One region of the Devosia sp. 1566 genome, then DNA from elsewhere that is predicted to be linked to it. Evidence: predicted binding sites of a transcription regulator. Region 1 holds the regulator's gene; each other region holds the start of a gene.
What was found. The regulator LexA, encoded in region 1, represses DNA repair genes until DNA is damaged. The targets are predictions, from matches to a motif close to TGTTCNNNNTGTGTTCNG.
Positions count from the first base shown of each region.

Region 1 (6,821 bases):
CCGTGGTGCGCAACGACAAGATCACCCCCGACGAGATCGAAACCATGGCCCCCCAGGCCATCGTCCTGTCTCCCGGGCCCTGCACCCCCAACGAAGCCGGCGTGTGCCTGGCGGTGATCGACCGCTTCAAGGCGCAGATCCCCATTCTGGGCGTATGCCTTGGTCATCAGGCCATCGGGCAGGCCATGGGCGGCGACGTCGTGCGGGCGCCCGAACTGGTGCATGGCAAGACCAGCGCCATCAATCACACGGGCGAAGGGCTGTTCCGCGGTCTCAACTCGCGCTTTGAAGCCACGCGCTACCACTCGCTGGTGGTTGAACCGACCACCCTGCCCGCTACCCTCAAGGTCACCGCCACCACCGATGATGGTCTGATCATGGGCATGCAGCACGAAAGCCTGCCGGTACATGGCGTGCAGTTTCACCCGGAAAGCATCGCCTCCGAGAACGGGCACGCGCTGTTGCAGAACTTCCTCAACCTCGCTCGCGACTTCAACGGAAAGACCGCCTGATGGACATCAAGCAGGCACTGGCCAAGATTGCTGACCGCCGCAATCTCACTGGCGAGGAAATGCGCTCGGTGATGCGCACCATCATGGCCGGTGAAGCGACCCCCTCCCAGCTCGGCGCTTTCCTCATGGGCATGCGCCTCAAGGGCGAGTCGGTGGGTGAGATCGCTGCCGCCGTGTCGATCCTGCGCGAGCAGATGGTGACGGTCGACGCTCCCGAACACGCCATCGACATTGTCGGCACCGGCGGTGATGGTGTTGGCACGCTCAACATTTCGACAGCCAGCGCCATCGTTGTTGCCGCCGCCGGCGTTCCCGTCGCCAAGCACGGCAACCGCGCCTTGTCGTCCAAATCGGGCTCCTCCCAGGCCCTTGAAGCCCTCGGCGTCAAGCTCGACCTCACCCCCGCCGAAATCTCGCGCTGCATCAACGAGGCCGGGATCGGCTTCATGTTCGCGCCGTCCCATCATCCGGCCATGCGTCATGTCGGCCCCTCGCGCGCTGAAATGGGCGTGCGCACCATGTTCAACCTGCTCGGACCGCAGTCCAACCCAGCTGGCGTACGGCGCTATATGCTCGGCGTTTATTCCCCGGAATGGGTGGAGCCGGTCGCCGCCGCGCTTCTCGCCAACCGGGCGATCAAGGCCTGGGTCGTGCATGGTCGCGATGGGCTGGACGAGCTTACGGTCACTGGCCCCTCCTATGTGGCCGAGATCGCTGACGGCAACCTTCACAGCTTCGAAGTCACCCCTGAAGACGCCGGCCTGTCACGCCATGATCCCAATGACCTGCTGGGCGGCGAGCCCGAATATAATGCCCTCGCCATCCACGCGCTCTTTGATGGGGCTCCCGGCGCCTATCGCGACATCGTCCTCCTCAACGCCGCGGCCTCGCTGATCGTGGCCGATGTGGTGAGCGATCTGCGCAGCGGCGCCGCCATGGCTGCCGAAATGATCGACAGCGGCAAGGCCCGGGAAACCCTCGAGCGCCTTGTCGCCATCTCCAATGGAACACCCCCATGAGCGATATTCTCAAGCAGATCGAAGCCTATAAGCGCGAGGAAATCGCCGCGGCCAAGGCCCTGCGCCCTTGGGACGAAGTGGTTGCCGCCGCCCATGAGCAGCCCCCGCCACGCGGCTTTCTCGCCGCCATCAAGGCCAAGCGCGCCCGCGGCGAATACGCCTTGATCGCCGAGGTCAAGAAAGCCAGTCCCTCCAAGGGCCTGATCCGGCCCGACTTCAACCCGGCAGAGATCGCGCGCGCCTATGAAGAGGCCGGTGCGACGTGCCTTTCGGTCCTCACCGACCAGCCCTCGTTTCAGGGCTCGCCGGCGTTTTTGCGCGAGGCGCGCGACGCCACCGCCTTGCCGGTCCTGCGCAAGGATTTCCTGTTCGAAACCTACCAGGTCGCCGAAGCGCGCGCCTGGGGGGCCGACTGCATCCTCATCATCCTTGCCGCTATTGGCGACGATGTTGCCCGCTACCTGCTCGATAGCGCCCGTGAGTGGGGCATGGATGCGCTGGTGGAAGTGCACGACCAGCTTGAGCTCGACCGGGCGCTGGCGCTCGACGCCGAGTTCATCGGCATCAACAACCGCAATCTGCGCACCTTCGAAACCCGGCTCGATACCTCGGTCAACCTTGCTGGCGGCGTGCCCGCGGGCAAGGTGCTGGTCAGCGAAAGCGGCATCAACGGCCACGAACACCTGCAGCATCTCGACCGCACAGCCGGCATCGGCACCTTCCTTGTCGGCGAATCGCTGATGCGCCAGGCCGATGTGGTCGCCGCCACCCGCGCCCTCCTGCAGGGTGTGCCCCAGGCCGCCCATCCATGAGCGAGCCGCAGCTGACCCATCTCAACGAGCGCGGGGAGGCCCGGATCGTTGATATCGGCGACAAGGCAGTCACCCGCCGCCGCGCCCTCGCCCAGGCGGTGATCAGCGGTCGGCCCGAAACCATTGCCGCCATCATGGGTGGCGCCCTCAAGAAGGGCGACGCCCTGGCCGTCGCGCGCGTCGCGGGCATCATGGCAGCCAAAAAGACCGCCGAGCTCATCCCTCTTTGCCACCCCATCCCGCTCACCAAGGTCAGCGTCGAGATGGAGGCGCGCGAGCCCGGCGCCATCACCATTCTTGCGACTGCCGAAACCACCGGCCAGACCGGGGTGGAAATGGAAGCCCTCATGGCGGCTTCCACCGCGGCGCTTACGCTTTACGACATGGCCAAGGGCATCGACCGCGAGATGGTTATTTCCGCGATCTGCCTACTCGAAAAATCGGGCGGCAAGTCCGGCGATTTCCAGCGGGCGCCATGAGCCTGCTCCCGGTTGAAGACGCCCTCGCGGCCATTTTCGCCCGCGTGCCGCCCGCCCGCACCGAGTCGGTGCCGCTTGAGGCCGCCGCCGGCCGGGTACTGACCGAGCCCCTGCTCGCCCGCCATGACCAGCCGCCTTTCCCCGCCAGCGCCATGGACGGCTATGCCGTGCGTGCGGCCGATATCGTGCCGGGCGCGATCCTAGATGTCGTCGGCACCGCCCAGGCCGGCGCCGGCTTTGGCGCGGATATCGCCCCGGGCACCTGCGTGCGCATCTTCACCGGCGCGCCCGTGCCCCCGGGCGCTGATGCCGTGATCATGCAGGAGGAAGCGACCCGCACCGGCGACCGCGTCAGCTTTGCGGCCCAACCTCCCATCGGGCGCAGCATTCGCCCGCTTGGCCACGACTTCCGGCAGGGACAAGAGCTGATTCCGAAAGGCTCGCGCCTGACGCCCATGCAACTGGCCGTCGCGGCCGCCGCTAATTGCGCGACGCTGCCCGTCGCCATGCAGCCGCGCATAGCGCTCCTTGCCACCGGGGACGAACTGGTGCTGCCCGGCACCGCTCTCGGACCGGGCCAGATCGTTGCCTCCAACAGCTTCGGCTTGCGGCCGCTCCTTGCGCCTTACGCCGCCGAGATCCGCGACTACGGGATCGCTCCCGACAACCGGGCGGCGCTTGCCGAGCGCCTTGCCGGCATCTTTGCCGAAGCGCCCGACTTCGTCATCACCACGGGCGGCGCCAGTGTTGGCGACCATGATATCGTGCAGGAAATCCTGCTGAGTCTCGGCGTGCAGCTTGATTTCTGGCGCATCAATATGCGCCCGGGCAAGCCACTGATGTTCGGCACTCTGGGCAAAACCCTGGTGTTTGGCCTGCCTGGCAATCCGGTTTCGGCCATGGTGACCGCCGCCGTCTTCATCAAGCCGGCGCTCCGCCGCTGGCTCGGCGTCGCCGAACCCGCCCGCTGGCACCTGCCGCTTCTTGCGCCCACGCCGCCCAATACCGCCCGGCGCCACTTCATGCGTGCCCAAATGGTGCATTCAAGCCAAGGTGCGGGCTTGCTCCCGATCAGCGAAACCGATAGCGGTCATACCTCCTCGCTGGCCCGTGCCGATATGCTGCTGGTGCAGCCGGAGTACGATCCCGGACAACCCGCCGGCACCCTAGCTGCGGCCATTCCGCTGGACGGGTTCTAAGCAGAGCCAAAGAATTTTCTCCTGCGCCCTTGAGCGTTATTGCAGAACATAACTGGAACACCTATGCTCGTTCAGTCTTTGTTCCGATTCTGCGATTGAAGGGCTCCGATGCTGACGCGCAAGCAACATGAACTGCTGATGTTCATCCATGAGCGGATGAAGGAAAGCGGCATTCCCCCTTCGTTTGACGAGATGAAGGACGCGTTGGATCTGGCCTCCAAGTCGGGCATTCACCGCCTGATCACGGCGCTTGAGGAGCGCGGCTTCATCCGCCGCCTGCCCAATCGCGCGCGGGCACTGGAAGTGCTCAAACTCCCCGATTCGATGAACCCCGCGCTCGGCGGCCGCAAGGCCCGCTTCGAGCCCAGCGTCATCGAAGGCAATCTGGGCCGTGTTGCCGCTCCGCCGCCACGCTCGGGCTGGAGCGATGATTATGTGCGCCCCGTCGCGGTCCCGGTCATGGGCCGGATCGCCGCCGGTACCCCCATCGAGGCCATCCAGAGCCATTCCCACACCATCTCGGTGCCACCCGAAATGCTTGGCCCTGGCGAGCACTACGCGCTCGAAGTGCGCGGCGATTCGATGATCGATGCCGGCATTTTCGATGGCGACACGGTGCTGATCCGCCGCCAGGACGTTGCCGGGACCGGCGAGATCATCGTCGCGCTGGTGGATGACGAGGAAGCCACCCTCAAGCGGCTGCGCCGTAAGGGCAACACCATCGCGCTTGAAGCGGCCAATCCCGCCTACGAAACCCGCATCTTCCCGCCCGACCGCGTCAAGGTTCAGGGCCGCCTGGTGGGCCTGCTGCGTAAATATTGACGCCCAGGGTCGAAAAACTCTGTCCTGTCCTGCTGCGCGGGGTGGGGCAAGAGCGCCACTGCTTGGCGTTCAGGCATCCTTTGGCTGGCTTGCAGCTGGTGAAAGGAACACGGGAAGGCTCCGAGCCGATTGAAGTCGGTGCCCTGCGCGAACTCGCGGAGGAGTCTGGCCTGCAGGCAGAGGCTTTGCGCACGCTGCCATCCAGCAGTGCCATTGCAGAGCAACAGCTTTGGCACTTCGTTGTGGTGAGTGCCGCCGCTCCCGTCCCCGAACACTGGCGTCACTTTACCCAGGATGATGGTGGTCATAGGTTCGAGTTCTTCTGGTGGCCACTCGAGCGCCAACCGGGCCCCGAATGGCACCCCATGTTCCAGCGGGCCCTCGCCCACATCGCTCGCCACGCCTAAAGCCGGAATCGGCCAAGAAATAATCTCTTCGACGGAACTCGATTGCCGCCCTAGGGTCCTCATCAGCCGCACCAGACCAGCGCCTGTATGCCCCCTCCTTCACCCTCCCCCTTGAGGGGAGGACCGGGGTGGGGGTTTAGTCCCTCCTCCGCGAGTGACGTTAGACCCGGCTGGCCACCTCCAATGCGCAATCCGCTCAAGCCCCATACCCCCCGACAATAACTTATCCCCGCCCCCGCCGATCACCCGCATAGTCTCCTCATCCGCGCACCCAAGCGAGATCATGACGAGTGGTTGGTGCGCGGAGGCTGGGGGATCGTGGGTCGCCGCGATCCGGCCGGTGTCCGCAAGAGCCGTGGACCTCTATCGTCCGGTGGTCTTGGGTGAAGAATCGCGATGGCAGCTGCACTGGCCATCGGAACCCTGATGTGGCGCAGGCAGCGGTGCCCGCCAGGGTTTAGTTCGACATCCGCGGAATCTGGCATGCGCCGCAGGAGGGAGCGGGCATCGGCACCCAGTCGCTGTTGGCGGGGCGGAGCTTCCGTTTTGCGCAACGTTTTTTGAGGCAATGCCTCGCCAACGCCGCTCCCAACCGGAGGCCTCGCGCCGACCGGAGTTTCGCCGTGCCTTGGAAACAAAAATCCCCGCCGAAGCGGGGATCTCGAAGTCGTTGTCGGCTGAGCCTAGTGGTTGTCGCGCGGCACGCCATAGGTCTGGGCAATGCGCTGGTAAGCCACTGCTGGCTTGAGTACGGCGCCATTGCCAAGCTGGTCGACCAGCCCGCGCTGGATCTCCTGCCAGGGCGTCTGGTGCGCGGGGTACTTGTAGCCGCCCGCTTCCGCCAGTTCTTGCCGGCGCGTCGCAATCTCGGCGTCCGAGATCAGGATATCGGCGGTGCCATTGTTGAGGTCGATACGCACCCGGTCACCCGTGCGTAGGATGGCCAGGTTGCCGCCCGCTGCCGCTTCAGGCGAGGCATTGAGGATCGAGGGCGAGCCCGACGTGCCGGATTGGCGCCCGTCGCCGATACAGGCCAGCGCGTGGACGCCCTTCTTGATGAGGTAGGCAGGGGGCCGCATATTGACCACTTCAGCCGCCCCCGGATAGCCGATCGGGCCCGCGCCGCGCATGAACAGCAGCGTGTGCTCGTCGATATCAAGCGAGGGATCATCGATCCGGTGGTGATAGTCCTCGGGACCATCGAACACCACCGCCTTGCCCTCGAACATGCCGGGATGCTCGGGATTGGCAAGGTAGCGCTCGCGGAACTCGGGCGAGATCACGCTGGTCTTCATGATCGCGTTGTCGAAGAGATTGCCGCGCAGCACCAGGAACCCGGCTTCTTCCTTGAGCGGCTGCTCGAACGGGCGGATCACCTTCTCGTCCTGGATGGGCGTGTTGCGGCAGTTCTCGCCGATGGTCTTGCCGTTGACGGTGGGTGCGTTCTCGCGGATCAGCCCCTGCTTCATCAGCTCGTTGACCACCGCCGGCACGCCGCCCGCATGGTAGTAATCCTCGCCCAGATATTCGCCGGCCGGCTGCAGGTTCACGAGCAGCGGCACCTTATGCCC
Region 1 covers NZ_CP034767.1:1,699,725-1,706,545, reverse strand. Annotated here, with positions in the region: gene ELX51_RS08360 (aminodeoxychorismate/anthranilate synthase component II) at 1-512, shown strand, start outside; gene trpD (anthranilate phosphoribosyltransferase) at 512-1,531, shown strand; gene trpC (indole-3-glycerol phosphate synthase TrpC) at 1,528-2,343, shown strand; gene moaC (cyclic pyranopterin monophosphate synthase MoaC) at 2,340-2,822, shown strand; gene glp (gephyrin-like molybdotransferase Glp) at 2,819-4,021, shown strand; gene lexA (transcriptional repressor LexA) at 4,130-4,843, shown strand; gene ELX51_RS08330 (NUDIX domain-containing protein) at 4,885-5,250, shown strand; gene ELX51_RS08325 (IlvD/Edd family dehydratase) at 5,934-6,821, opposite strand, start outside.

Region 2 (6,821 bases), 1.2 Mb from region 1:
CCTTCTTCCCATTCGGTTTCATCGAGCGGCTCGGGCTCGTCTTCGTCATCATCGAAGGGAGCGCTGTCGGCGGCTTCCCCGGTGATGCCGGCGCGGCCATCCACATCGTCGGGCGAGAGGGCATCGAGGTGGTCCTCGGGATCCTGCGCCAGAACGCCCGTGGCATTGCCATAGTCGAATTCATCGTCGGCATCGGCCAGTGAACCCGAGAGTTCGGCGATGGCGCGATCGATTTCGTCGAGCAGCGGATCGGTATCGGGATTGGTGGCAAGATCGCCGGCCTGGCGGGCGCGGATCTGGTCGGCCAGTTCGCGCAGGCGATCGACGCGTTCGCCCGCCGGGCGGTCCTCGCCATAAAGCAGGTCGTCCACCTCATCCTGGCTGATCGGTTGGCCGACAATGACTTCGTCGACGGCATCGGCCGGTGCGGTGTCCTGCGGCAGGATAGAGCCGGGATGGTTTGTGGGCATGGCTTGCTTCCTTGAGCGAGAGTGTTCGAAGCACACAACGCGCCGGAGCGAGCGCGGGTTCACTGCACCGATCAACTGCTTGGGGGACTGCAACGGGGCGCCGGCCGGCTCGTTGCTGGATCAACGCAAGGAGCGATTGATGAGCAAGGCACTGCAGAAGGGAACGAAGGTGACGTGGAACTGGGCCGGCAGCACGGCACAAGGCACGATCGTGGAGCGGTTCACCGATAAGGTCACCCGCACCATCAAGGGCGCCGAGGTGACGCGCAATGCCAGCCAGGAGGAGCCGGCCTTTTTGATCCGGCAGGAGGATGGCGACGAGGTGCTGAAAAGCGCCAGCGAGCTGGAAGCGAAGTAGACAGGAGCGCCTACTCGCCGGGGCGAAGTAAGCCGCGGGCTTACTCGCCGGCGAAGTAAGCTACGGGCTTACTCGCCGGCCAGACGGGGTTGTTCCTCGAAATCCATGGCGTCGATGCGCTCGCCGCGCTTGTTGATCTTGCCGGTGGAGGTGAGGATATCGCCGATGTCGCGGCTGGCCTGGTTGAAATGGGTCTGCAGCTTATTGACCCGCTCGTCGAGACGCCCGAGATCGGCCAGCAATTCGCGCACCTCGCCCTGGATCAAATGGGCCTGTTCGCGCATGCGCACATCGCGCAAGAGGGCCTGGATCACCTGCACCGAGAGCATCAGGAGGGCGGGCGAGACGATGACGACGCGGGCGCGGGCGGCCTTTTGCACCACATCGGGAAAATGCTCGTGAATATCGGCGAAGATGGATTCGGAGGGCACGAACATGAAGGCGGTGTCCTGGGTTTCCCCGGGAATCAGGTATTTTTCCGCAATCGCCTTCACATGCACGCCGATATCGCCGCGAAACTGGGTTTGCGCGGCGCGCAAGGTTTCGGGTGAGTCAGCCATGCCCAGGCGCTGCCAGCTTTCGAGCGGAAACTTGGCATCGATCACGAGGCTCGGTGCGCCATTGGGCATGAGCACGAGGCAATCGGGGCGGTTGTTGTTGGAAAGCGTAGTCTGGAAGGAATAGCTGTTGGGCGCCAGCCCATCGGCAATGATCGCTTCCATGCGCCCCTGCCCGAAAGCCCCGCGGGTTTGCTTGTTGGCCAGAATGGATTGCAGCGACACGATCTCGCTCGAGAGCGAGGTCATGGTGGATTGGGCGCGATCGATGACCGCGAGGCGCTCATGGAGCTTGGAGAGCCCTTCATCGGTCTTGGCGCGGGTTTCCTGCAGGGCCTGGCCGACGCGTTGAGAGGTGGAATCGAGCCGTTCATTGACCAGACGCGCCAGATCGGAGGTGCGCGAGCCAAAGATCTCGGACATGGTTTGCATGCGGCCCGTCATTTCCGACTGCACCTGCATGAGCCCGGCGAGATGGCGCTCCATGGCTTCCGAGCGCGCCAGCACCGCGGCGGTTTCGGCCGCTCGCGCCCGGCCGGTGCGCAGCGCCGCCAGCAACAGCACCAGCAGCAGCAGGACGATGAGCCCGCCCCCCGCCGCGAGTGCCTGGAGCGGAGTGACTGCGAATTGGCCGAAAACAAGAAGCGGGCTTTCCATGCTGCTGGTTTAGGACGATTCGGGCGTTCCTCCTATGTTCTTGTGCGGCGCGGCGCAAACCGGCGACCAGTTGCGGAGGGAGTGACCCGGATTTTATGGGGCAACAACACAGGTTTAGGGAATGCCTACTCCCGCCCCCCGGCGCGTTGCGGGTGGAGCCAGGAGAGAGCCATGCCACGATATTTCTTTGATACCGATGATGGTGACGTCTTGTTCAGGGACGAGATCGGCTCTGACCTGGCTAGTGACCACGCCGCGCGCGACGAAGCCTCAAGCGCCCTGGCGGAACTGGCCAAGGACCATATTCCCGGGGCCTACCCGCAAAAGAACATCACCATGTGGGTGCGCAATGAAGAGGGTGAGCCGATCCTGCAACTGGCGCTGAGCTTTGCGATCCGGCCCCTGAAATAGCGGCGCGGGCGCTACCGACCAGTTCGCGCAATTCAGTCGAGCTCCCCGGCGTAAGCGGCCAACTGATCAATGGTGGTGCCCCAGCCATCATCAAAGCCCAGTTCGGCGTGCTTGCGGCTATCGGCGGCGTTTTTGTGGAGGACACGGGCGGAATAGCGGGTGCCCGGCCCTTCGGGCGTAAAGGTGATGATCGCCGTCAGCGCCAGCCATGGCTCGGTGGGACGCCAGCCTTCGGCCAGGGCCGTGGTCCAGACCAGGCGCTGCTCGGGCAAAACATCGAGAAAGCAGGCTTCCACATGGGGTTGGAACGGCCCCTCCCCTTCGCGCATCCGGGTTTCAAAGCCGCCGCCGGGGCGCAGATCGAGCTTGACCACCTCGCATTCGATGGGCGCCGGGATCCACCAGCGCGCGAGATGCTCCGGCCGGCTCCAAGCAGTCCAGACCTTGGCGGGCGCTGCGTTGATGAAGCGAGTAATGGTGAGTTCGTCGTCGCAAACAGTCATGGATTTGGCTCCGCGGCCAGATGGTTTTCGACATAAGCCGCGAGCCGATCCGCCCCGGCGCTCCAGAATGCACGTTGCTCGGCCAGCCAGCTTTCGGCTTGCAGCAGCCGCTCGGGCTCGATGCGGCAGGTGCGAATACGGCCGGTTTTTTCCGTCGCGATCAAACCTGTCTCCTCAAGCACCCGCAAATGCTTGAGAAAGGCGGGCAGGCCCATGGCGAAGGGCTCGGCTAGTTGCTTGACCGGCTTGGGGCCAGCCAGCAGCTGGCGGAGCACCGCCCGCCGTGTCGGGTCGGCAAGGGCGTGAAAGGCTCCGTCAAGGGCTGGGTCATAGTTCTCCATGTGGTGAACTATAGACATCAGTTCACCACTTGGCAAACTAAACCTGCTGCGCGTTGGTAAGGGGCGCTCAGGCGGCGTCCGGCGGGTCCTGGTCAAACTGGCCGGCGCCAGAAACGGGAGCAAGCCAGGGTTCGCGGCGCTTGATCCAGCCTTCGCGGGTGGGCACGAAGGCGGCCGGGACCTGATCGAGCGAACCCAGCACGATTTCAGCGCCGGTTTCGTCGAGGTGGAAGAGCGGCGCGCCGCATTGGGGGCAAAAGCTGCGCCCCTCAAAAGTGGCGTAAGTGCCGGTGACCGAGAAGCGCTCGACCGGCCAGTCGGCATAATACAAAAAGGTGCTGCCGGTTTCGCGCCGGCAATCGGTGCAATGGCAAAGGCCCACTTTGAGCGGTTCGCCCGTCACTTGGTAGCGCACCGCGCCACAGCGGCAACCACCCTGATAGGTTGTTGGCATGGCGTTATTCCTCCCTGTTGCGGCAACGGAACGGCCTTGGCGGGGTTCCAGCGCAGTTGACCGGAAGCGCCGAAAATACCATATCGGGAACAATTCCCTTTTTGCCTGGACGAATTAACATGGCTATCCGCCCCATTCTTGTGTTGCCCGACCAGCGGCTGCGTGCCGTCGCCGACGCCATCCCCGAGGTGGACGAGGAGATCAAGACGCTGGCCAAGGACATGCTGGATACCATGTATGACGCGCCCGGCATTGGTCTTGCCGCCCCCCAGATCGGGGTGATGAAGCGCATCGTGGTCATGGACCTGGCGGGCGAAGGCGAAACGCCCGATCCGCTGGTGATGATCAATCCCGAGATCACCAAGGTTTCCGACCAGATCCAGGTGACCGAAGAAGGCTGCCTGTCGATCCCCGAGCTCTACTATGAAGTGGAGCGGCCTGACGCGGTGACGGTGAAGTACACCGATCTGGATGGCAATGAAGTGGTTCGCGATGCCGATGGCAAGCTGGCCGTTTGCATCCAGCACGAGATCGATCATCTCGATGGCGTACTTTACATCGACTATCTCAGCCGCCTCAAGCGCGACCGGGTGATCAAGAAGTTCGACAAGGCCGCCAAGCGCGCCGCGGGGTAGCCACGCCACGACCACGTGGTTCGAGGCTGCGCTGCGCTGCGCACCTCACCATGAGGTCTACTGCAGGAGCGCAGCAGACCGATCATCTAAAAGTCTACCGAAGCTGTAGGCGTGCCCAGGAGTTTGCCGATGCGCGTTGTTTTCATGGGCACGCCCGAATTTGCCGTGCCGACCCTGTCCGAGATTGTTTCGAGCGGGCAGGAGGTGGTGGCGGTTTATGCGCGTGCGCCAAAGCCCGCCGGGCGCGGGCAGGCGGAACGCAAGTCGCCGGTGCATCTGGCGGCGGAAGCCATGGGCATTCCCGTGTTGACGCCGCGCTCACTCAGGGGCCCCGACGAGCAGGGCGTATTTGCGCTCCATGATGCCGATCTCGCGGTGGTGGTGGCCTATGGGCTCATCCTGCCTAAGCCCATTCTGGAAGCGCCGCGGCTGGGGTGCCTCAACCTGCATGGCTCCTTGCTGCCGCGCTGGCGGGGCGCGGCGCCGATGCAGCGCGCGATCATGGCCGGGGATACGCAAACCGGCGTCATGGTGATGCGGATGGAAGAAGGGCTCGACACGGGTCCGGTGGCGCTGGGCGAAGTGATCCCAATCGGACCCGACACCACGGCGGGCGAATTGCACGATACCATGATGCGGGTGGGGGCCGATTTGATGGGCCGGGCGCTGGCGGCGCTCGAGCGGGGCAGCCTTGATTTCACCCCGCAGCCCGAAGCGGGCGTCACCTATGCCAAAAAGATCGAAAAGGGCGAAACCCGGATCGACTGGTCGCGGCCGGCGGCTGAGGTGCACAACCATATTCGCGGGCTGTCGCCCTTTCCGGGCGCCTGGTTCGAGATCGAGCTCGGTGGCAAGCCGGTGCGCGTCAAGGCGCTGCGCTCGACGCTGGCGGAGGGATCAGGGGCGCCCGGCACGGTATTGCCGGAGCTGACCATTGCCTCCGGGACTGGCGCCGTGCGGCTCGTCCAGGTGCAGCGCGAAGGCAAGACGGCGATGGATGCCGCGACGTTTTTGCGCGGTGCCGGCGCGCTGCCGGAGAAGATCAGTTGATCGCGAAGTTCGAGATTTGTGCTCCCTTCCCCCTTGAGGGGGAGGGCCGGGGTGGAGGGTGGCCTTGTGGGTCACTGATGGACCCCCTCCCCCGGCCCCTCCCCTCAAGGGGGCGGGGAGGCCAGACCTTGGGCCGGTGCTGAGCCATGGCCCGGTTCAAGCTCGTTCTGGAATATGACGGCACCCCGTTTTCGGGCTGGCAGGTGCAGCCAACCCGGCTGAGTGTGCAGGGCGTGCTGGAAGACGCGATCGAGCGGTTTTCGGGCGAGCGGGTCGTAACGCAAGCGGCGGGCCGCACCGATGCGGGGGTGCATGCGTTGGGCCAGGTGGCGCATTTTGACCTTTCGCGCGCATGGGACCCGTTCCGGGTGCGCGAGGCGCTCAATTATCACTTGCGGCCCCATCCGGTGGCGGTGATATCGGCCGCAGCGGTGGACGAGAGCTTTGAAGCGCGGTTTTCCGCCACCGCGCGCCATTACGAATACCGTATCCTCAATCGACGGGCGCCGGCGGTGATCGAGCGCAACCATGTGTGGCACTTGCCCATGCCGCTCCAAGCCGAGCCGATGCACGAAGCGGCGCAGGGCATTCTGGGCCTGCATGATTTCACGACGTTCCGGGCGGCTGAGTGCCAGGCCAAGTCGCCGCTGCGCACGCTCGACCGGCTCGATGTGCGGCGCGAGGGCGAGCATATTGTCGTGGTGGCGAGTGCGAGGAGCTTCTTGCATCACCAGGTGCGCTCGCTGGTGGGCTCACTCAAGCTCGTGGGTGAGGGCAAATGGGCGCCGGAACGCTTGCGCCAGGTGCTCGATGCGCGAGACCGGCGTCAATGCGGGGCGATGGCGCCGTCAGCCGGGCTGTATCTGACCGGGGTCGACTACTAGACGGGCGGCGGCACTGCCGGCATCAGCATGCCGTAAAATAGCAGCAGCCCGATGCTGGCGCCCACCAGCTGGGCGACAATGAACATCGCCACCTGCATGGGCGAGAGCGTCACGATCAGGCGGGCAATGTTGATGTCGATGATGATCACGACGATGATCACGCCGAAAAAGGCAATGCCGCCGCCATCGCCCACCAGCAGCAGGAGCAGCGACAGGAAGGCAGTAAAGAACGTGGTCCAGTTATCGGCGACCAGGAAGGGCACGAAGCCATCGGTGCGCCCGAGCTGGCGCAGCACCACATAGGCGAGAGCCGCCTGGAGCAGGAACAACACGCCATTCATCAGCAGGCCACGGGTGGCCAGGCCCGGCTCAAGCCCAAGGCCGAACAATTGCGGCACAAAGGCCGAGATCGCGTTGGCCAGGAGGAAGGCAATAAAGGAGCCGATCAGGCCGCGCTGGCTGAAATCGAAAAAGCTTGCTGCCTGCCGGTTGCCGGTCAGG
Region 2 covers NZ_CP034767.1:481,484-488,304, reverse strand. Annotated here, with positions in the region: gene ELX51_RS02355 (hypothetical protein) at 1-470, opposite strand, end outside; gene ELX51_RS02350 (DUF2945 domain-containing protein) at 610-828, shown strand; gene rmuC (DNA recombination protein RmuC) at 897-2,042, opposite strand; gene ELX51_RS02340 (hypothetical protein) at 2,214-2,453, shown strand; gene ELX51_RS02335 (SRPBCC family protein) at 2,486-2,956, opposite strand; gene ELX51_RS02330 (metalloregulator ArsR/SmtB family transcription factor) at 2,953-3,315, opposite strand; gene ELX51_RS02325 (GFA family protein) at 3,365-3,751, opposite strand; gene def (peptide deformylase) at 3,871-4,386, shown strand; gene fmt (methionyl-tRNA formyltransferase) at 4,510-5,436, shown strand; gene truA (tRNA pseudouridine(38-40) synthase TruA) at 5,583-6,320, shown strand; gene ELX51_RS02305 (hypothetical protein) at 6,317-6,821, opposite strand, start outside.
Region 2: rmuC (DNA recombination protein RmuC) is a predicted target of LexA. The motif match lies at 2,067-2,084, and genes of this name have one in related genera.

Region 3 (6,821 bases), 980 kb from region 1:
CTTCTCTGGCGCCCCGGATCAGGGGAGCAATGAGTTCGGCCTCCGGCAGGTTGCGCCAGTATTTCATGGGCATCTCCCCTTTCATCGCGCCGATCTTGAGCCGGGCAGGATTGAAGATGGAGGCGAAATAGGTCTTCCAGTCGCCCTCGACCGCATCGTCCTCGGGCACATCGCTTTTCTGCCCGCCCGGCCCGAACAACAGCTCCTGCCCGTCCCAAAAGGCGGAGCGGTAGGGCGTGATGATCGCCCAGATCATGCCGGCAAAGCGGCGCTCGAAAAACGGCGCCGTGCGTTCAAGGATAAAATGCTCGGGCTCAAACCAGGCGGCAAAGCGCTCGAGCCCGCTATCGTCGATAACAGCCTTGAAGCGCACAAAGGCCTTCATCTTGTGGCTGTCGCGCCGGACCGCCGAAGCCATCCCCGTCAGCCGCAGCAAATCGGGGTCGGAGGCCGCCGTCATCAGCCCGCGATCCTCCAGCAGGCGCCACAAGAAGCGATACAGCAGAGCAAACCGCTCGGGATCATTGTTGCAGATGGCCAACTGCCCCAGCTCGATAAAGGCGGGCGGCACGCTCCCGACCGCCCCTTCCCCGCTTGGCAGCATGGAATCGCCCGCTTCGAACAGCCCGTTCTCTTCCCCCGGCCCCCGCCAGATCACCTGCTCGGGCCGCACGCCCGCCAGCAACAACTGCCGCGCCTTGCCGCGCCATTCGGCAAAGTCGTTGCGCTCCTCCAGCCGCACCGAAATCATGCAAACAGGCTCAGCTGTTCGGGCTGCGGCGTCAGCTTGGCCTTGAGCTTTGCATCATCGGTCATGCCGCCCGGCGTCCAGTCCACCGCTTCGATGAACGGGCGCACCGCATCGATCGAGCCGACAATGCGCGCCACATCTTCAAGGCGCAAACTGTGGTGGCGCCGCGTCGTGATGATCCGCTCGATGCTCTTGGTCCCCAGCCCCGGCACCCGCAACAGCAGTTCGCGGTCGGCGCGGTTCACATTGACGGGAAAGCGCTCGCGATGCTTGAGCGCCCAGGCGAGCTTCGGGTCGATCGCCAGGTCCAGCAACCCACCCTCCCCGCCCGCCACGATCTCGGGCACGTCAAAGCCATAGAACCGGATTAGCCAATCGGCCTGGTAGAGCCGGTGCTCGCGCAGGAGCGGCGGCGCCTTGAGAGGCAGCTTGGCGCTGGAGTCGGGAATGGGCGAAAAGGCCGAGTAATAAACCCGCTTAAGCTTGTAGCCCGAATACAGCCCTGCCGCGCGCGTCAGGATGGCTTCGTCATTGGCGGCGTCGGCGCCCACGATCATCTGCGTGGATTGCCCCGCCGGCGCATATTTGGGCTTTTCGGCTTTGGTCTTTGGCTCAGGCGCGGCTTCCGCCAGCTTGCCGCGGATGCGCGCCATGGCCGTGCGGATCTCGCTCGGCTTTTTCTCCGGCGCCAGTGCCTCCAGCCCCAGATCGGTCGGCAGCTCGATATTGGTCGATAGCCGATCCGCCCAGCGCCCGGCCTCCGCCAGCAGTTCAGGTGCGGCATTGGGAATAACCTTGAGATGGATATAGCCGGCGAAGTGATGGTCCTCGCGCAGGCTGCGCGCCACCCGCACCATTTCTTCCATCGTGTAGTCGGGCGAGCGGATGATTCCCGAGGACAGGAACAGCCCCTCGATATAGTTGCGCTTGTAGAAGTCGAGGGTCAGTCCCACCACTTCCTCGACGGAAAAGCGCGCCCGCTGCACATTGGACGAGGAGCGGTTGATGCAGTAGCTGCATTCATAAATGCAGAAATTGGTGAGCAGCAGCTTGAGCAGCGAAATGCAGCGCCCGTCCGGCGCATAGGAGTGGCAAATGCCGTTTCCCTCGGTGGAGCCAATGCCGCCGCTGGCCTTGCTGTTGCGTTTCTCGGTGCCGCTGGAAGCGCAGGAGGCATCATATTTGGCGGCGTCCGACAACACGGCCAGCTTGCGCCGAAGGGTTAAAGCCGCCATCCACGTTCCTCATCTGTTCACGCCAGTCTTAACGCGCGAACCGAATAAAAGCACCGGCGAAAACCTGTTCTAGCCAGCTTGTGATCGCCTCCTCGCCCTGGAAACGATGGGGTTCCATTGTTCGCTCAGGCGCAACAACCCGTTATGGCGCCATGGGCTGACGGGATCGGGCAACTTCACCTATCTTGAGGGCAACGGCACCAAGGCTCGGCTGACGAGCATGTGCACTCCAAGGAGAACACCAATGGACCTTCAGCTTGGCGGCATCCACCACCTGACCGCAGTCACCGCCCAGGCGGCCAAGAACCTGCAGTTCTATACCCAGACGCTGGGCATGCGGCTGATCAAGAAGACCGTCAACCAGGACGACACCACTGCTTACCACCTGTTCTATGGTGACGGCGTGGCCTCGCCTGGCGCAGACCTGACCTTCTTTGATTTCGACGCCGCCCGCGAGCAGCGCGGCAACCACACTGTCAGCCGCACTGGCCTGCGCGTCGATAGCGAGGACAGCCTGCAATGGTGGAAAGAGCACCTGCAGGCGCAGGGCGTCGGCACCTCGGCCATCAAGGAACGCAACGGTCATACCTCGCTCGATTTCGAGGATTTCGAAGGCCAGCGCTTCCGCCTGGTGCTCGATCCCGCCAACAAGGTCGTGCCCTGGGCCAAGTCGCCCGTTCCTGCCGAGCGGCAGATCATCGGCCTTGGGCCGATCAGCCTTGCCGTGCCGCGCCTCGATCGCACCGAAGTGGTCCTGACGCAGGTGATGAACATGCGCAAGGTGCGCACCTATCCCGCTCGCGGGCGCAATGGGGAAACCCATGTGTTCGAGATGGGACCCGGAGGCCCCGCCGCCGAACTGCACGTGGTGGTTGACCCAAGTCTGCTCCCCGCACGGCCCGGTGCCGGCGGCGTGCACCATGTGGCCTTCCGCACGCCCGACCAGGACACGCTCCGGCAGTGGATCGCCCATGTCAACTCGTTCGGCATCCGCTCGAGCGGGGAAGTCGAGCGCTTCTACTTCACCTCGCTTTATTTCCGCGAGCCCAATGGCATTCTGTTCGAGATCGCGACGGACGTGCCCGGCTTTGCTGCTGACGAGCCCATGGAAACCTTGGGTGAAAGCCTGGCGCTCCCGCCCTTCCTCGAAAGCCGGCGGGCGAGCATCGAAGCGGGTCTCAAGCCCCTGGCCTAAGCCAACTGCAGCCCACAAGCTCTTCTCCCCGACTGGGGAGGAGAGCCTATCGGCGCGGCGCGTCACCAGGGCCTTAGCCAAAGCGCAGCGAAGGTGCTAAACCCGGCGCGCATCCCATGGGGTGCGCCCCCGTTGACCACTTTCAAAGGCAACTGCCATGCCCGTGCGAAAACTCAATTCCAGCCAGTGGGTGCTCGCCATTTTCATCGGGCTGGCCGTAATCACGGTGGCAGCGACGGTGTTCACCAATCTCGTGCAATGGCGCAACTACGACACGATCGAGGCCGAACAGAACATCGCCCCCGAAGACGCGATCCCCCTGCAAAAGGGCTTCACTGAGCCAGCGCCTGCCCCCGCCAACTAGGCGGCAAACACCGCCGGCACCGCTTCCGCGATGAACCCACCGCCCAGCACTTCGGACGTGGCGCTGTCATCGGCGTAGAACACGCAGGCCTGGCCGGGTGAAATGCCATATTCGCCGGCCACCAGCGTCACATAAACCGCGCCATCGCGCATCTGGATCACGGCCGGCTGCGGCCCGCGCGTCGAGCGCACCTTGACCTCAACCGGTGCACCATTGCCGGCTGCAGCTTCGGCCAGCGGCCGCGCCCCCAGCCAATTCACATCGCGCAACCGCACCGTATGGGTCTTGAGCGCCTCGCGCGGCCCCACAATGACGCGCCCGGTCTTGTGCTCGAGCTTGATCACATAAAGCGGCTCGGCGGCTGCCACGCCGAGGCCCTTGCGCTGCCCCACCGTATAATTGACGATTCCCGCATGGCGCCCCAGCACCCGGCCATCGAGATGGACGATCTCGCCTTGCGCCACCGCTTCGGGATGCATCTTGCGGATGATATCGGCATATTTGCCTTGCGGCACAAAGCAGATGTCCTGCGAATCGTGCTTGTCGGCAATCTCGAGCCCCATTTCGCGCGCGAGCTCGCGCACCGCAGCCTTGCTCATTCCCCCCAGCGGGAAGCGCAAAAAGTCGAGCTGCGCCTGGGTGGTCGCAAACAGGAAATAGGTCTGGTCACGGTCGCCATCGACCGGGCGGAACAGCTGCCGCCGCCCATCCTCGCCCAGCCGCGACTGCACATAATGGCCCGTCGCCAGCACATCGGCGCCAAGATCCTTGGCTACTTCCAGCAGGTCGACGAACTTGACCGACTGGTTGCAGGCAATGCAGGGCACCGGGGTTTCCCCCTGCTGATAGGCATTGGCGAACGGCGCAATCACCGAGCGCTGGAAGCGCTCTTCATAATCCAGCACGTAATGGGGAATATCGAGTGCCGCCGCCACCCGGCGGGCATCATGGATGTCCTGCCCGGCGCAGCACGCGCCTTTGCGATGGGTGGCCTCGCCATGATCATAAAGCTGGAGCGTCACCCCAACCACATCATAGCCCTGCCGAGCCAACAGGCCCGCCACAACCGAGGAATCCACGCCCCCCGACATCGCGACAACAACGCGCGTATCTTGCGGACGCTTGGCGATATCAAGCGAATTCAGCATCTTTCTTGCATCCGGTTGGGTTCAAGGGCCAGCGGACAACTGTCCCGCGCCTCTTAGCCCTTTCAGCAATGCGCTGCAACGCCGCCCGGCAGTTTTTGCCGCCCACCCAGCGCAATGCACCCTCCCGTCTCGAGCCATGCCTGCGCCTTCTGCGACACAGCTCAGCGCAAACAAGCACTTAGCCCAGCCCGGTCACTGGCAAGCTCCTTGCATGGCTGAGGGAGAGTAGTTGCAGGATTTTTCGGCAAAGTGGCATCCCATCTTACCCTTTCGGTCGCAACCGGTGCAGGCAACATCACGCGAAGCTTTGGCTCGCCCGCCGATGCCGACGCTGCACCCGCTTCGCCCTTTGACGCCTTTGCCAGCCTGCTCACCGGCGCGAATGCCGGCACCACGCCAGGCACCACATCGGCCTCGAGCTTCAACCTGAGCCTGGGCAAGGCGCTCGAAATCGGGCTCGAAACTGCGGGCGAAGCCGACATCGAAGCCGAAGATCTTGGGCTGGCTGTGGGAGCTGAAGCCGCTCTCGCTCCGGAACCGCCCGCCCTGCCGCAGCTGCTCGACAGCCTCGCCAATATCGCCCAAAGCCTTGCCGCCGGCCAGTCTCCCTCAGGCGACGACCTCGGTGCGGCCAGCACCGCTCTCAGCCGGCTCGCCGACCAGCTCGGCATCTCCCTCTCTACCCCCGCCCAGCCAGCGACCAGTGGCGAACCGGCCAGTGATTTTGCGCAACAGCTAGCCAATGCCCTCGCCCCGCTGGCCGACCAGCTTCTTGGCACCGATGCCGCCGAGGGCGGCCCCGAGCTGGGTCAAAAGCTCGCCGCACTGCTCGCCGGCCTCAAGCAAGCCGGTCCCGGCCTTGATCAGCAGGCCCTTGCCGCCGGCGCCGCCGCGCTCGAAGACGCCCTCGCCAAGCTGACCCGCGCCACCCCGGCCGCCCCTCCCGCCGATCCGGCTGCCCCGAGCACCAGCACTGCCGCGCCCCTCACCCCCACCGGCCCCACGGCACCGACGCTCGCGCAGCCCAGCATCGAGCCTGACCCGGCTCTCGGCACCGACACCCAGCCAACTGCCGAAACCGACGCCAAGCCCGTTCCCGCAACCGCCGAGCCCCCGCTCGATGCGGCTGCGGCCAAAAGCCTGCCCAGCGCGCTCAACCGGGCCGAAGTCGCCGCCGCCGCCCTCCGTCCCGTGCAGCCTGGCTACCAGACCACCCAGCAACAGCTCAACCTGCCCCAGCTCGCCTTTGAGCTGGTGCACCAGGCCAATGCCGGAAATTCGCGTTTCCAGATCCGCCTTGATCCGCCCGAGCTCGGCCGCATCGAGGTCAAGCTCGAATTCGATGCAGCGGGGCAGGTCAATGCCCGCCTCATCGTCGACAAGAGCGAAACCCTTGACCTGATGCAGCGCGATCAGCGCGGGCTGGAACGCGCCCTGCAGCAGGCCGGGCTCGATGCCAGCAAGACCAACCTCGAATTCTCCCTCCGGCAAAACCCATCCCCAGGCGACGGGCGCCAGGGCAATGGGCAGGAGCAGGAACGCCGAGGCTCGTTCGGTGGCGGCCCGAGCGGCGGCGATGCCGACCCGCTACCCCTTCCCAGCGTCAATCTTTACCGCGGCAGCCTTGCGGCTGGCGGCGTCAACATCATCGCCTGAGGAACAATCATGGCTGTTAATGGCATATCCGCAACCTCTGCCGCCGGTGCGATCAGCAACTCGCGCAACACCATTGCCGATAATTTCGACACCTTCCTCAACATCCTGACCACCCAGCTCAAGAACCAGAACCCGCTCGAGCCGCTGGATACCAACCAGTTCACCCAGCAACTGGTGCAGTTCACTGGCGTGGAACAGCAGCTCAAGACCAACGACTTCCTTGAAGCCATGATGATGGCCAGCCAAAGCGCCGGCAAAACCGACGCGGTCAACTATATCGGCAAGGAAGTCACCGTCGCCGGCACCTCCTCCGAGCTCAAGGGCGGCAAGGCTCTGTGGGGCTATGTCGCCTCGGGGGCCGTGCAGAACGCCAAGGTGAACATCAAGAACGCCGCCGGCAGCATCGTTTACTCCGAGAACGGCTCGCTTCCCGCGGGCAACGGCCAGTTCGCTTGGGACGGCAAGGGCTCCA
Region 3 covers NZ_CP034767.1:2,681,832-2,688,652, forward strand. Annotated here, with positions in the region: gene ELX51_RS12930 (UdgX family uracil-DNA binding protein) at 1-751, opposite strand, end outside; gene ELX51_RS12935 (putative DNA modification/repair radical SAM protein) at 748-1,986, opposite strand; gene ELX51_RS12940 (ring-cleaving dioxygenase) at 2,231-3,181, shown strand; gene ELX51_RS12945 (hypothetical protein) at 3,339-3,545, shown strand; gene mnmA (tRNA 2-thiouridine(34) synthase MnmA) at 3,542-4,693, opposite strand; gene ELX51_RS12955 (flagellar hook-length control protein FliK) at 4,943-6,349, shown strand; gene ELX51_RS12960 (flagellar hook assembly protein FlgD) at 6,359-6,821, shown strand, end outside.
Region 3: ELX51_RS12935 (putative DNA modification/repair radical SAM protein) is a predicted target of LexA. The motif match lies at 1,990-2,007, and genes of this name have one in related genera.